DNA from 3 places in the Pseudomonas sp. R4-84 genome. Region 3 is predicted to be linked to each of the others. Evidence: riboswitches for the same ligand, from Rfam matches in the RefSeq annotation. Region 3 holds a riboswitch; each other region holds the start of a gene.
What was found. A riboswitch is a leader RNA that binds a small molecule or an ion and turns the genes downstream of it on or off. The one in region 3 is predicted to bind cobalamin.

Region 1 (3,271 bases), 110 kb from region 3:
TCTGACGATCCAGGTGCAACTACCCAGACCTCCAGCAGATCACTCTTGCCGAGTTGCTGAGAGGGATTCTCCCACTCAGGAATTAATAACTTTGCGCCTTGGGTGGAGGCTTCAGGAGGAAAGATATTGTCGGCACCAACCCCTTCAATGCTGAGAGGCCTCGCCAAGATACCAATATTCCTAACTAAAGAGGACATACATGACACTCCAGACCGGCACTCAATAGCCTGGAGAAATTAAGCGCGGATTTGCCCGCCGCGCCTACTGTCAGATCTGACAGGTTAACCCACCGTTCGTCGGGTGAACCACTCAATTACAAACGTCAGGTAGCCGACCCGCCTACCTCTTCAATAAATCCACGGCACATCGGGCCATCCCTTGGCAGGCGTCTTTGAGCTGGGATTGGCCCACCACCAACCCAACTCGAATATGCCCCGCCGCGCTCGGCCCAAACGCCTCCCCCGCCAGCACCGACACCTCATTGCCCTCCAATAACCGCTCGGCAAACGCCTGCGCACCCAGCCCCGTCTGCCGCACGTCAACCATCACAAACATGCCGCCATCAGGCTGTACCGGCTTGAGACCAGGGCAATTTTCCAGTGCCGCGCACACCAGGTCGCGACGCTGTCGATACTCCTCGCGCATCTGCGCCACTTCGGGCAAATCCAGATCCAGCGCAACCTGGGCCGCGCGCTGAACGAAGTCCGGCAGGCCGAACAGCATGCACAGCGACAGATTGGAAAGGTGTTCAGCGAGAGGTTCGGGGCCAATGGCCCAGCCGATGCGCCAGCCGGTCATGGCGTGGGATTTGGACAGGCTGTTGATGGTGGCGGTGCGCTCAGCCATGCCCGGCAGGCCGGCCGGGCTGATGTGTTCGCCTTCGTAGAGCAAGTCGCTGTAGACCTCGTCACTGATCAGCCACAGGTCGTGTTCGATGCACAGTTGCGCCAGGGCTTGCCAGGTGGACAGCGGCAGGCTGGCGCCGGAGGGGTTGTTGGGGCTGTTGATCAGCATGGCGCGGGTGCGCCGGGTGATCAGCCGGGCGACGTCGGCCGGCTGGACTCGGAAGCCGTTCTCCGGCGTCACCGCCACCGGCACCACTTTCGCTGCGCAGGCACCGAATACCGCTTCATAGGTGACGTACATCGGTTCGGCGACGATCACTTCATCGCCAGGGTCGAGCAGGCATTGCGCGACGGCATAGACCGCGCATTGGGCACCGGGAAGCACCGTGACGTGCTCGGCGCCCACCGGTTGGCCGCAGCGCTGTTGATGCCGCCGGGCGATGCTGGCGCGCAACGAGTGCAAGCCTCGCGTATCCGAGTAGTGGGTATCGCCGGCCCGCAAGCTGGCGACGGCGGCCTCGACGATCGCGTGGGGTGTGTCGAAATCCGGGTCGCCCACCGAGAGCAACAGCACGTCCCTGCCCTGCTCGCGCATGGCCAGCGCCCGGTCATGAATTTCCCAGGCGGCGGCACCGTCGCCGATGATGCGTTGGGTCAGGGCTGAAAAGCGCATGTCATTTCCTTGAGAGTTGCAGTGTTTCAGCTCAACCCTATCTCAAATCCTGAAACACGCCACCGTTTGGGCTGCCTTGCACATTGACGCCCCGCACCCGCCCATGGTCTCCTGTGCGCCTGTTTGGGTGCCCTTCACAGGGTGAAACGGGAAACCGGTGAATCGTGTGCTTTACTTCAAGGCCACGTCAGTCCGGTGCTGCCCCCGCAACGGTAAGCGAGTGAAGCGTCGAAACCACTGTGCATGCGCATGGGAAGGTGACGCTTTCAGGCAAGGCTCAGGCCCTGCCCCTCGTGAGCCCGGAGACCGGCCCATGACTTCTTTTCAACAAACCCGCGGTGGGCGGGCGCTGTTCGAATCCCGGCGAGTCTTCGCCTGGGTTTTCATTGCGCTCGGTCCGCCCGCTGACACCAGAGGGAAGCGCCATGTCGACCATCAGCAGCACCGCCCGCACGACCAGTAGCACCGTCACCCTGAGCCAGCGCTTGAGCGCCGCGGTCCTTGCCTCGATTCTCGGCGCGGGCCTGGTGTATTTCGCCGGTTTCTCCCACATCGAAGCGGTGCACAACGCAGCCCACGACACACGGCACAGCGCCGCGTTCCCGTGCCATTGAGCGCCGACGCCATGATCAAGCGTATCGCGCAAACCGCCGGTTTCAGTGGATTGTTGGCCGCCCTGCTGCTGACTCTTCTACAAAGTTTTTGGGTATCGCCGCTGATCCAGCAAGCCGAGACCTACGAAAAGGCCCCGGCCGCCGAGGTCCATGAACACGCCGCTGGGGTTGCACACAGCCATGACGCGCAAGCCTGGGAGCCGGAGGACGGCTGGCAACGCGTGCTCTCCACCACCGGCGGCAACCTGGTGGTCGCGGTGGGTTTTGCGCTGATGCTGGCGGGCCTGTACACCTTGCGTGAACCGACGCGCACATCCCAGGGTTTGCTCTGGGGCCTGGCCGGCTATGCCACCTTCGTCCTGGCGCCGACGCTGGGCTTGCCGCCGGAACTGCCGGGCACTGCTGCGGCGGATCTGGCCCAACGGCAGATGTGGTGGATCGGCACCGCTGCATGTACGGCGGTGGGCATCGCCCTGATTGCGTTCGGTCGGCATTGGCTGTTGAAAGTGTTGGGCCTTGCGACCCTGCTGATTCCTCACGTCATTGGCGCCCCGCAGCCGGACGTGCATTCGATGCTCGCGCCCGAGGCGCTGGAAAGTGAGTTCAAGCTCGCTTCGCAATTGACCAATGTTGCGTTTTGGCTGGCCTTGGGCCTGATCAGCGCCTGGCTGTTCCGCCGTGGTGCACAGGCTCACGACCAAGCATGAGTGGCGGGCCGATCCTGGTGGTCGGCCTCGGCTGCCAGCGCGGTTGCTCGGCCAGCACGTTGCGGGCATTGCTTGAGCAGACGCTGCTGGCCCACGGTATCGCGCTCGACGAAATAAGGGCATTGGCGAGCATTGACCGCAAGCGTGACGAGCCGGGGCTGCTGGAGTTGGCAGCGCAATTATCGCTGCCGCTGACGTGTTTCAGCGCTGAACAACTGGCGGGTTATCAAGCACAGCTCAGCCATCGCTCAGCCATCGCTTTCGAGCGTACGGGTTGCCATGGCGTCGCCGAAAGCGCCGCCCTCGCCCTGGCCGATCAATTGGGTGTTTCGCCCGCGAGATTGCGAGTCACCCGCCAGAAAGGCCCACAGGCGACGTTGGCATTGGCGGCGGCTTCGTAACACTCGATAATCGACTGCCGAATCATGAGCA
Region 2 (3,271 bases), 1.8 Mb from region 3:
TCACACCATCCCCTGTGGGAGCGAGCCTGTTCGCGAAGGCTGCTTCTCGGTCCGGCGCAAACAAAGCGGCAATCGCCCTCGGATTGGACGGAAAATAAAAATGCACGTACGACGCCGTCATCCGCCCTTGTCGGAAAACCGCCTCCGCCCCTCGCCCGCCATTGGGGCTATGCCCACGGGCAATCGGCTCAAGCGTGGTGCTGGTCAAGGAATGATGATAGGTATGCCCGCGCAGGTTGCCTTCCGGCAGATCCACCGATTGCAGCGCGAGGGCCGCCAAGCGTTTTTGCATCTGCGCATCGCCGCTCAACATACCCACCAGTTCGGCGCGCGTGCCGTCGACGTCGGTGAGTGAATCAAGCAGATATAGCATGCCGCCGCATTCGGCGAGCAAGGGTTTATCGGATGCATGGTGGGCGCGGATCGCCGCCAGCATGGGCGCGTTTTGCGCCAGGGCAACGTGGTGCAGCTCGGGATATCCACCGGGTAGATAGAGGCTGTCCGCCTCGGGTAATTGGGTGTCGTGGATCGGCGAAAAGAAACTCAACTGCGCGCCCATGGCTTGCAGCAGATCGAGGCTGGCGCCATAAGTAAAGGCAAATGCCTCATCACGGGCCACGGCGATGCGGACGCCGTCGAGCCACCGCTCAACGGCCGTCAGTTCCGGCGCCGCGAACTCCACCGAAGGCGGCAATGCCACTTCACAACTGCCCGCCAGCGCCTCGGCGGCGGCATCGAGACGCACGTCCAGGTCATTCAATTCGCTGGCCTGCACCAGGCCAAGATGGCGGCTCGGCAGCTCGATGCCGGTTTCCCGCGAAAGCGCGCCGTACCAGCGCAAGCCTTCAGTCAGGCTCCCTTCGAGCAATTGCGCGTGGCGCAAGGTGCCGACCCGATTGGCCAAGACCCCGGCGAAGGGCAAATCCGGCTGATACCGTGCCAGGCCCAAGGCCAAGGCACCGAATGTCTGGGCCATGGCCGTGCCATCGATAACCGCCAGCACCGGCACGCCGAAATGCCGGGCCAGGTCGGCGCTAGACGGTGTGCCGTCGAACAGCCCCATCACGCCTTCAATCAAAATCAGGTCCGCTTCTGCGGCGGCTTCCCACAACAACCGGCGACTTTCCTGCTCTCCGACCATCCACATGTCCAACTGATAGACCGGCGCGCCACTGGCTCGCTCAAGGATCATTGGATCGAGGAAGTCGGGACCACACTTGAACACGCGCACCTTGCGCCCCTGGTTGCGGTGCAACCGGGCCAGAGCCGCGGTGACGGTGGTCTTGCCCTGGCCTGAAGCCGGGGCGGCAATCAAGACCGCCGGGCAATGGCGGCTGGCGGTCGACACTCGGCTCACAGTTCGACGCCTTTCTGCGCCTTTATCCCGGCCTGGAAAGCGTGCTTGATCATGCCCATTTCGGTCACGGTGTCGGCCAGCTCGATCATCTCGGGCTTGGCGCCGCGGCCTGTCACGATCACATGTTGCATGGGCGGACGAGCCTGCAGATCACTCAAGACCTGATCCAGGTCGAGGTAACCGTGCTTGAGGGCGATGTTCAGTTCGTCGAGCACCACCAGCCCAATGGACGGGTCGCTGAGCAACTCACGGGACACCGCCCACGCGGCTTCGGCGGCGGCAATGTCGCGCTGGCGATCCTGGGTTTCCCAGGTAAAGCCCTCTCCCATGACATGGAAGCGCACCTGCTCCGGGAAGCGGCGGAAAAACAGCTCCTCGCCGGTGCTGTTGCGACCCTTGATGAATTGCACCACGCCACATTGCATGCCGTGCCCCATGGCCCGGGCCAGCATGCCGAACGCAGAACTGCTCTTGCCCTTGCCGTTGCCGGTCAGCACCAGCAGAAGGCCGCACTCGTTGGGCGAATTGGCGATGCGCTCGTCAATCACGGCTTTCTTGCGCAGCATGCGCGCCAGGTGGCGTTCGTCGCGATCGGGCGTGTCGGTCATGGGGGAGCTCTCCGTTGGGACTGGATAACGGCGGGCGGGCATAAAAAAGGACGGCAACGAGCCTGGCATCGCCCACCGTGATGCCGTTGGATGAATCAGGCCGGTCTCCGGGCTCATGAGCGGCGTAACGCCTGGCTGTGCGCCTTCCCATGTCATGCGACACAGTGGCCTATACGCAGCCTTGACTCATTTACCGTTGCGGGGGCAGCGCCGGGTTTGTGTGCACGCACCGGCTTCCCTGTTTCACCCTATCGGCCATTGCCATAGAGCACCTGAAACAAGCCGCGAAGGTTAGAGGGTTGGGGGTTGAGCGTCAATTAAAGCCGCGATGGGCAGCGCAATGGATATTGGCCGGAATCAATAAGCTGACGTCAATCTTGTGTGATCCTGCGGCAAGTGATATCAAAGAGATACTACGACCCGATATCACAAGAACAAGAGGGCAAATGCGATGCAAGGCATGATCATCAGCAATCCGAAACTGGAATTCCTGCGCCCGGTGCTGGAACGCTGGTTCGATTGTATCGACCGCTACAACGCCGTGCGCGGCGATAACGACACACCCTATTGGCACAATGAAAAAGCCAATCTCGGTCTGCTGTCGGCCGCAGCCTGGATGGCGGAGATGGTCACGCTGCAGGACGCAGCGACTCGCAAGCAGAATGAAGAAGGCGAACGTAATGTCAGCGCCGATCTGTTGATTGCCAGCAGCGATGAACGCGCCTACATCCAGAGCACGCAGCGCTGGCCGAAGGTCAACAACCTGAACCTGACCCAACCGTTGCTGGAAGCCACCAGCGACGCCAAGCGGATCAGCTACGCCAGCGACCTGAAACTGGGTTGCCTGTTCATCGCCCCGCAAAAAGCCCAGCAAAGCGCGACGCCAGAAGAGTTGCAGGACATGATCGATGACCTGCAAAAGGAAAACACCTGCGCCGTGGCCTGGTACTTCCCTTATGCCTACCGCAAGTTGCGCAACGAGGCCGGACACTATCACCCAGGGGTCGCGGTGCTGTTCAAGCAGGCTCATGGTTGATTGTGGCAGCGAGCCTGCTCGCTAGACGGGGGAACAATCCGCATCTCACTGCCAGGTTGACCTGCTTTCGCGAGCAGGCTCGCTCCCACAGGAAAATCGTTTGCCAGGCGGGCGGCCCCACCGTTGAACCATCCCACGTCTACGCTTCTCTATGAGTAATCACATGCACTCATAGGGAAGTCCGCATGCTCAAGCCAAATCACCTGTTGATCGCCGCCCTTGCTACAGGGCTTGTCGCTTGCGGCGAGTCGTCGACATTGCAGGTTTCCG
Region 3 (3,271 bases):
AGTGCCCAATGGCCGATGGCGGCGAGGGAACGGTGGAGGCGGTGCTCGCGGCCTGCGATGGCCAATGGCGCGAGGCGCGGGTCCGTGGCCCGCTGGGCGCCGCTGTCCAAGCCCGCTGGGGCTGGTTGCCCGACAGCCGCACGGCGATCATCGAGATGGCCGAGGCCAGCGGCTTGCAACTGGTGCCGCCGGGACAGCGCGACGCTTGTTCCAGCAGCACCTATGGCACTGGCGAACTGATCCGCGCCGCTTTGGATGAAGGGGCGAGCCGAGTCATCCTGGCGATCGGTGGCAGCGCCACCAACGACGGCGGCGCCGGGGCGATGCAGGCACTGGGCGCGGCATTGCTGGACGACCACGGCCAAGCCCTGCCCCCCGGCGGCCTGGCCTTGGGCAAACTGGCGCGTATCGACCTGGGCGACCTGGACCCACGCCTGGCCGGCGTGTGCTTCGAGATTGCCGCCGATGTCGACAACCCCCTTTGCGGTGCCCATGGCGCTTCAGCCGTGTTCGGCCCGCAGAAAGGCGCCTCCGCCGAGCAGGTGCAACAACTGGACCGGGCGCTGGGGCACTTTGCTGAACATTGTGCCCAGGTGTTGAACCGCGACGTTCGCGACGAACCCGGCAGCGGTGCCGCTGGCGGCCTGGGGTTTGCCGCCAAGGCGTTCCTCCAGGCGCAGTTTCGTACCGGCGTGGAAGTCGTCGCGCAATTGACCGGCCTGGCCGATGCGATCGACGGCGCCGACCTGGTGATCACCGGCGAAGGCCGTTTCGACGCCCAGACCCTGCGTGGCAAGACGCCGTTTGGCGTGGCCCGTATCGCCCAGCGGCGCGGCGTACCGGTGGTGGTCATCGCCGGCACGCTGGGGGAGGGCTACGAAGCGCTTTATGAGCACGGCATCGATGCCGCGTTTGCCCTGGCGAATGGGCCGATGACGCTACAAGAAGCTTGCACCGATGCGCCACGCCTGCTGGCCGAGCGGGCCCGGGACATCGCCCGGCTCTGGCGAGTGGCGGCGCGCTGACTTGCCCTTGGGGCAGTCGCCAGGACGCATCAGTCGTCGGAGATTGCCTTGGGACATTGACCCGCCCGCACACCCTGCGTAGCCTTGCGCCTTCGAGGTTCTTCGGCACGCGCCGAAGCTAGGGTCTGTATGAAATGTTCGCGTACAGAGCCTGAGAAGGGAACGCGGTCCAAGCCGCGGCTGCCCCCGCAACTGTGAACGGTGCTGTTTCTGCAAGGCCACTGTGCTTGCCCTATACAACGGGCGCACGGGAAGGCGCAGCAAAATGTCAGTCCCGGCTTTGAAAAAAGCCGATTTGGCCCGCCGTCAGCCAGGAGACCTGCCTCGACAACAGATTCTCACTACAACCGGGCGGGGTGATCCGGTGGCGAAATCTTCCGCGCGCGCCTGTGCCAGTGGTTGTCGTCCCGTTTGCCCGCCACCTTGCCAAAGGGCATCCGATGAAAACACTGGCCAAACTCCCCGTCACCATCGTCACCGGTTTCCTCGGGTCGGGTAAGACCACCTTGCTGCGGCACATGCTCGACAACGCCCAAGGCCGACGTATCGCGGTCATCGTCAACGAGTTCGGCGAACTGGGCATTGACGGGGAGATCCTCAAGCAGTGCTCCATCGGTTGCACCGAAGAAGAAGCCAACGGCCGCGTCTATGAACTGGCCAACGGCTGCCTGTGCTGCACCGTGCAGGAAGAGTTCTTCCCGGTGATGCGTGAGTTGGTGGCGCGTCGCGGCGACCTCGACCACATCCTCATCGAAACCTCCGGCCTGGCCTTGCCCAAGCCGCTGGTCCAGGCCTTCCAGTGGCCGGAAATCCGCAGCGCCTGCACCGTCGATGCGGTCATCACCGTGGTCGATAGCCCGGCCGTGGCCGCGGGCACCTTCGCCGCGTTCCCGGACAAGGTCGATGCCCAGCGCAAGCTGGACCCGAACCTGGACCATGAATCACCGCTGCACGAGCTGTTCGCCGATCAACTGGCGAGCGCCGACCTGGTGATCCTCAACAAAGCCGACCTGATCAACCCCGAGGACCTGGCCAAAGTCCGCCTGGAAGTCGCCGAAGAGCTGCCGCCAGCGGTCAAGGTCATCGAAGCAAGCAACGGTCGCCTGCCGCTGGACGTGTTGATCGGCCTGGGCGCGGGCTCCGAGGAACACATCGACAGCCGCCACAGCCATCACGACCACCACCATGACGGCGATGACGACGACCACGATCACGATGCCTTCGATTCGATTTCCATCGAACTGCCCCAAGCTGACGAAAGCCTGCTGCTGGACGCGCTGACGCAACTGGTAATTCAGCATGACGTATTGCGGGTCAAGGGCTTCGCGGCCATCCCGAACAAGCCGATGCGCCTGTTGATCCAAGGTGTGGGCACGCGCTTCGACAAGCACTTCGACCGCCAGTGGGGCGCCGATGAAGCGCGCGTCACACGTCTGGTACTGATCGGCCAGGCCCTGGACGCCGGGCTGCTCGAAGCGCAGTTGCGCGCCGCCCTCAGCGTCTAAACCATGCACCTGCTCAGGACCCAGCCCGGTGGTTTCGTGTCGGATGACAACATCGCCGACCTCGGGCAAACCCCCGCCGAGCTGGTGATCCTGTGCAGCGGCGATTCCAGTCTGGCGCTGCTGGCAGAAGCGGCGCGGCAGTTGCCGGACGATTTTCCGCAGTTTCGCCTCGCCAACCCGATGCAAGTGCAGAACCACGCCTCGGTGGATCTGTACGTTGAAGATGTATTGCGCCACGCCAAGGTCATCCTGCTGTCGTTGCACGGTGGCATCGGCTATTGGCGCTACGGCATCGAGCGCCTGGTGGAACTGGCCGGGCGCGGGGTGAAACTGATCCTGGTGCCGGGGGACGACCGTCCGGACCCGGAGCTCAGCGACCTGAGCAACGTGTCCGCCGAGCACCGCGATCGGCTCTGGCAGTTTCTTCGTCAAGGCGGATTGGAAAACGCCCTTAACCTGTTCCGTCACCTGGGCAGCCAATGGTTTGGCCGCGATTATCCGTGGGGCGAGCCCCAGCCCTTGGCGCGCACGGCGATCTATCACCCGGAAAAAACCAACGCGACCCTGAATGATTGGCAAGCGGACTGGCGGGCAGGCGATCCCGTAGCGGCGCTGTTGTTTTATCGCTCCCACCTGCAAGCCGCGAACACCGCGTTCATCGACGTGTTCTGCCAGCGGCTGCAAGCGGCGGGGCTCAACCCTTTGCCGATCGCCGTGGCGAGCCTCAAGGAACCCGGTTGT

Region 1: linked by a shared signal. The riboswitch ahead of M1D68_RS10060 (CbtB domain-containing protein) and the one ahead of cobW (cobalamin biosynthesis protein CobW) in region 3 are both predicted to bind cobalamin.
Region 2: linked by a shared signal. The riboswitch ahead of cobO (cob(I)yrinic acid a,c-diamide adenosyltransferase) and the one ahead of cobW (cobalamin biosynthesis protein CobW) in region 3 are both predicted to bind cobalamin.

What each region holds. Positions count from the first base shown of each region.
Region 1 covers NZ_CP096390.1:2,167,217-2,170,487, reverse strand. Annotated here, with positions in the region: gene M1D68_RS10070 (hypothetical protein) at 1-197, opposite strand, end outside; gene M1D68_RS10065 (pyridoxal phosphate-dependent aminotransferase) at 340-1,518, opposite strand; cobalamin riboswitch at 1,627-1,847, shown strand; gene M1D68_RS10060 (CbtB domain-containing protein) at 1,944-2,132, shown strand; gene M1D68_RS10055 (CbtA family protein) at 2,144-2,839, shown strand; gene M1D68_RS10050 (cobalamin biosynthesis protein) at 2,836-3,240, shown strand.
Region 2 covers NZ_CP096390.1:4,099,879-4,103,149, forward strand. Annotated here, with positions in the region: gene M1D68_RS18715 (cobyrinate a,c-diamide synthase) at 1-1,357, opposite strand, end outside; gene cobO (cob(I)yrinic acid a,c-diamide adenosyltransferase) at 1,354-1,965, opposite strand; cobalamin riboswitch at 2,047-2,256, opposite strand; gene M1D68_RS18725 (hypothetical protein) at 2,417-3,001, shown strand; gene M1D68_RS18730 (PQQ-dependent sugar dehydrogenase) at 3,187-3,271, shown strand, end outside.
Region 3 covers NZ_CP096390.1:2,278,838-2,282,108, forward strand. Annotated here, with positions in the region: gene M1D68_RS10590 (glycerate kinase) at 1-1,025, shown strand, start outside; cobalamin riboswitch at 1,130-1,366, shown strand; gene cobW (cobalamin biosynthesis protein CobW) at 1,466-2,530, shown strand; gene cobN (cobaltochelatase subunit CobN) at 2,534-3,271, shown strand, end outside.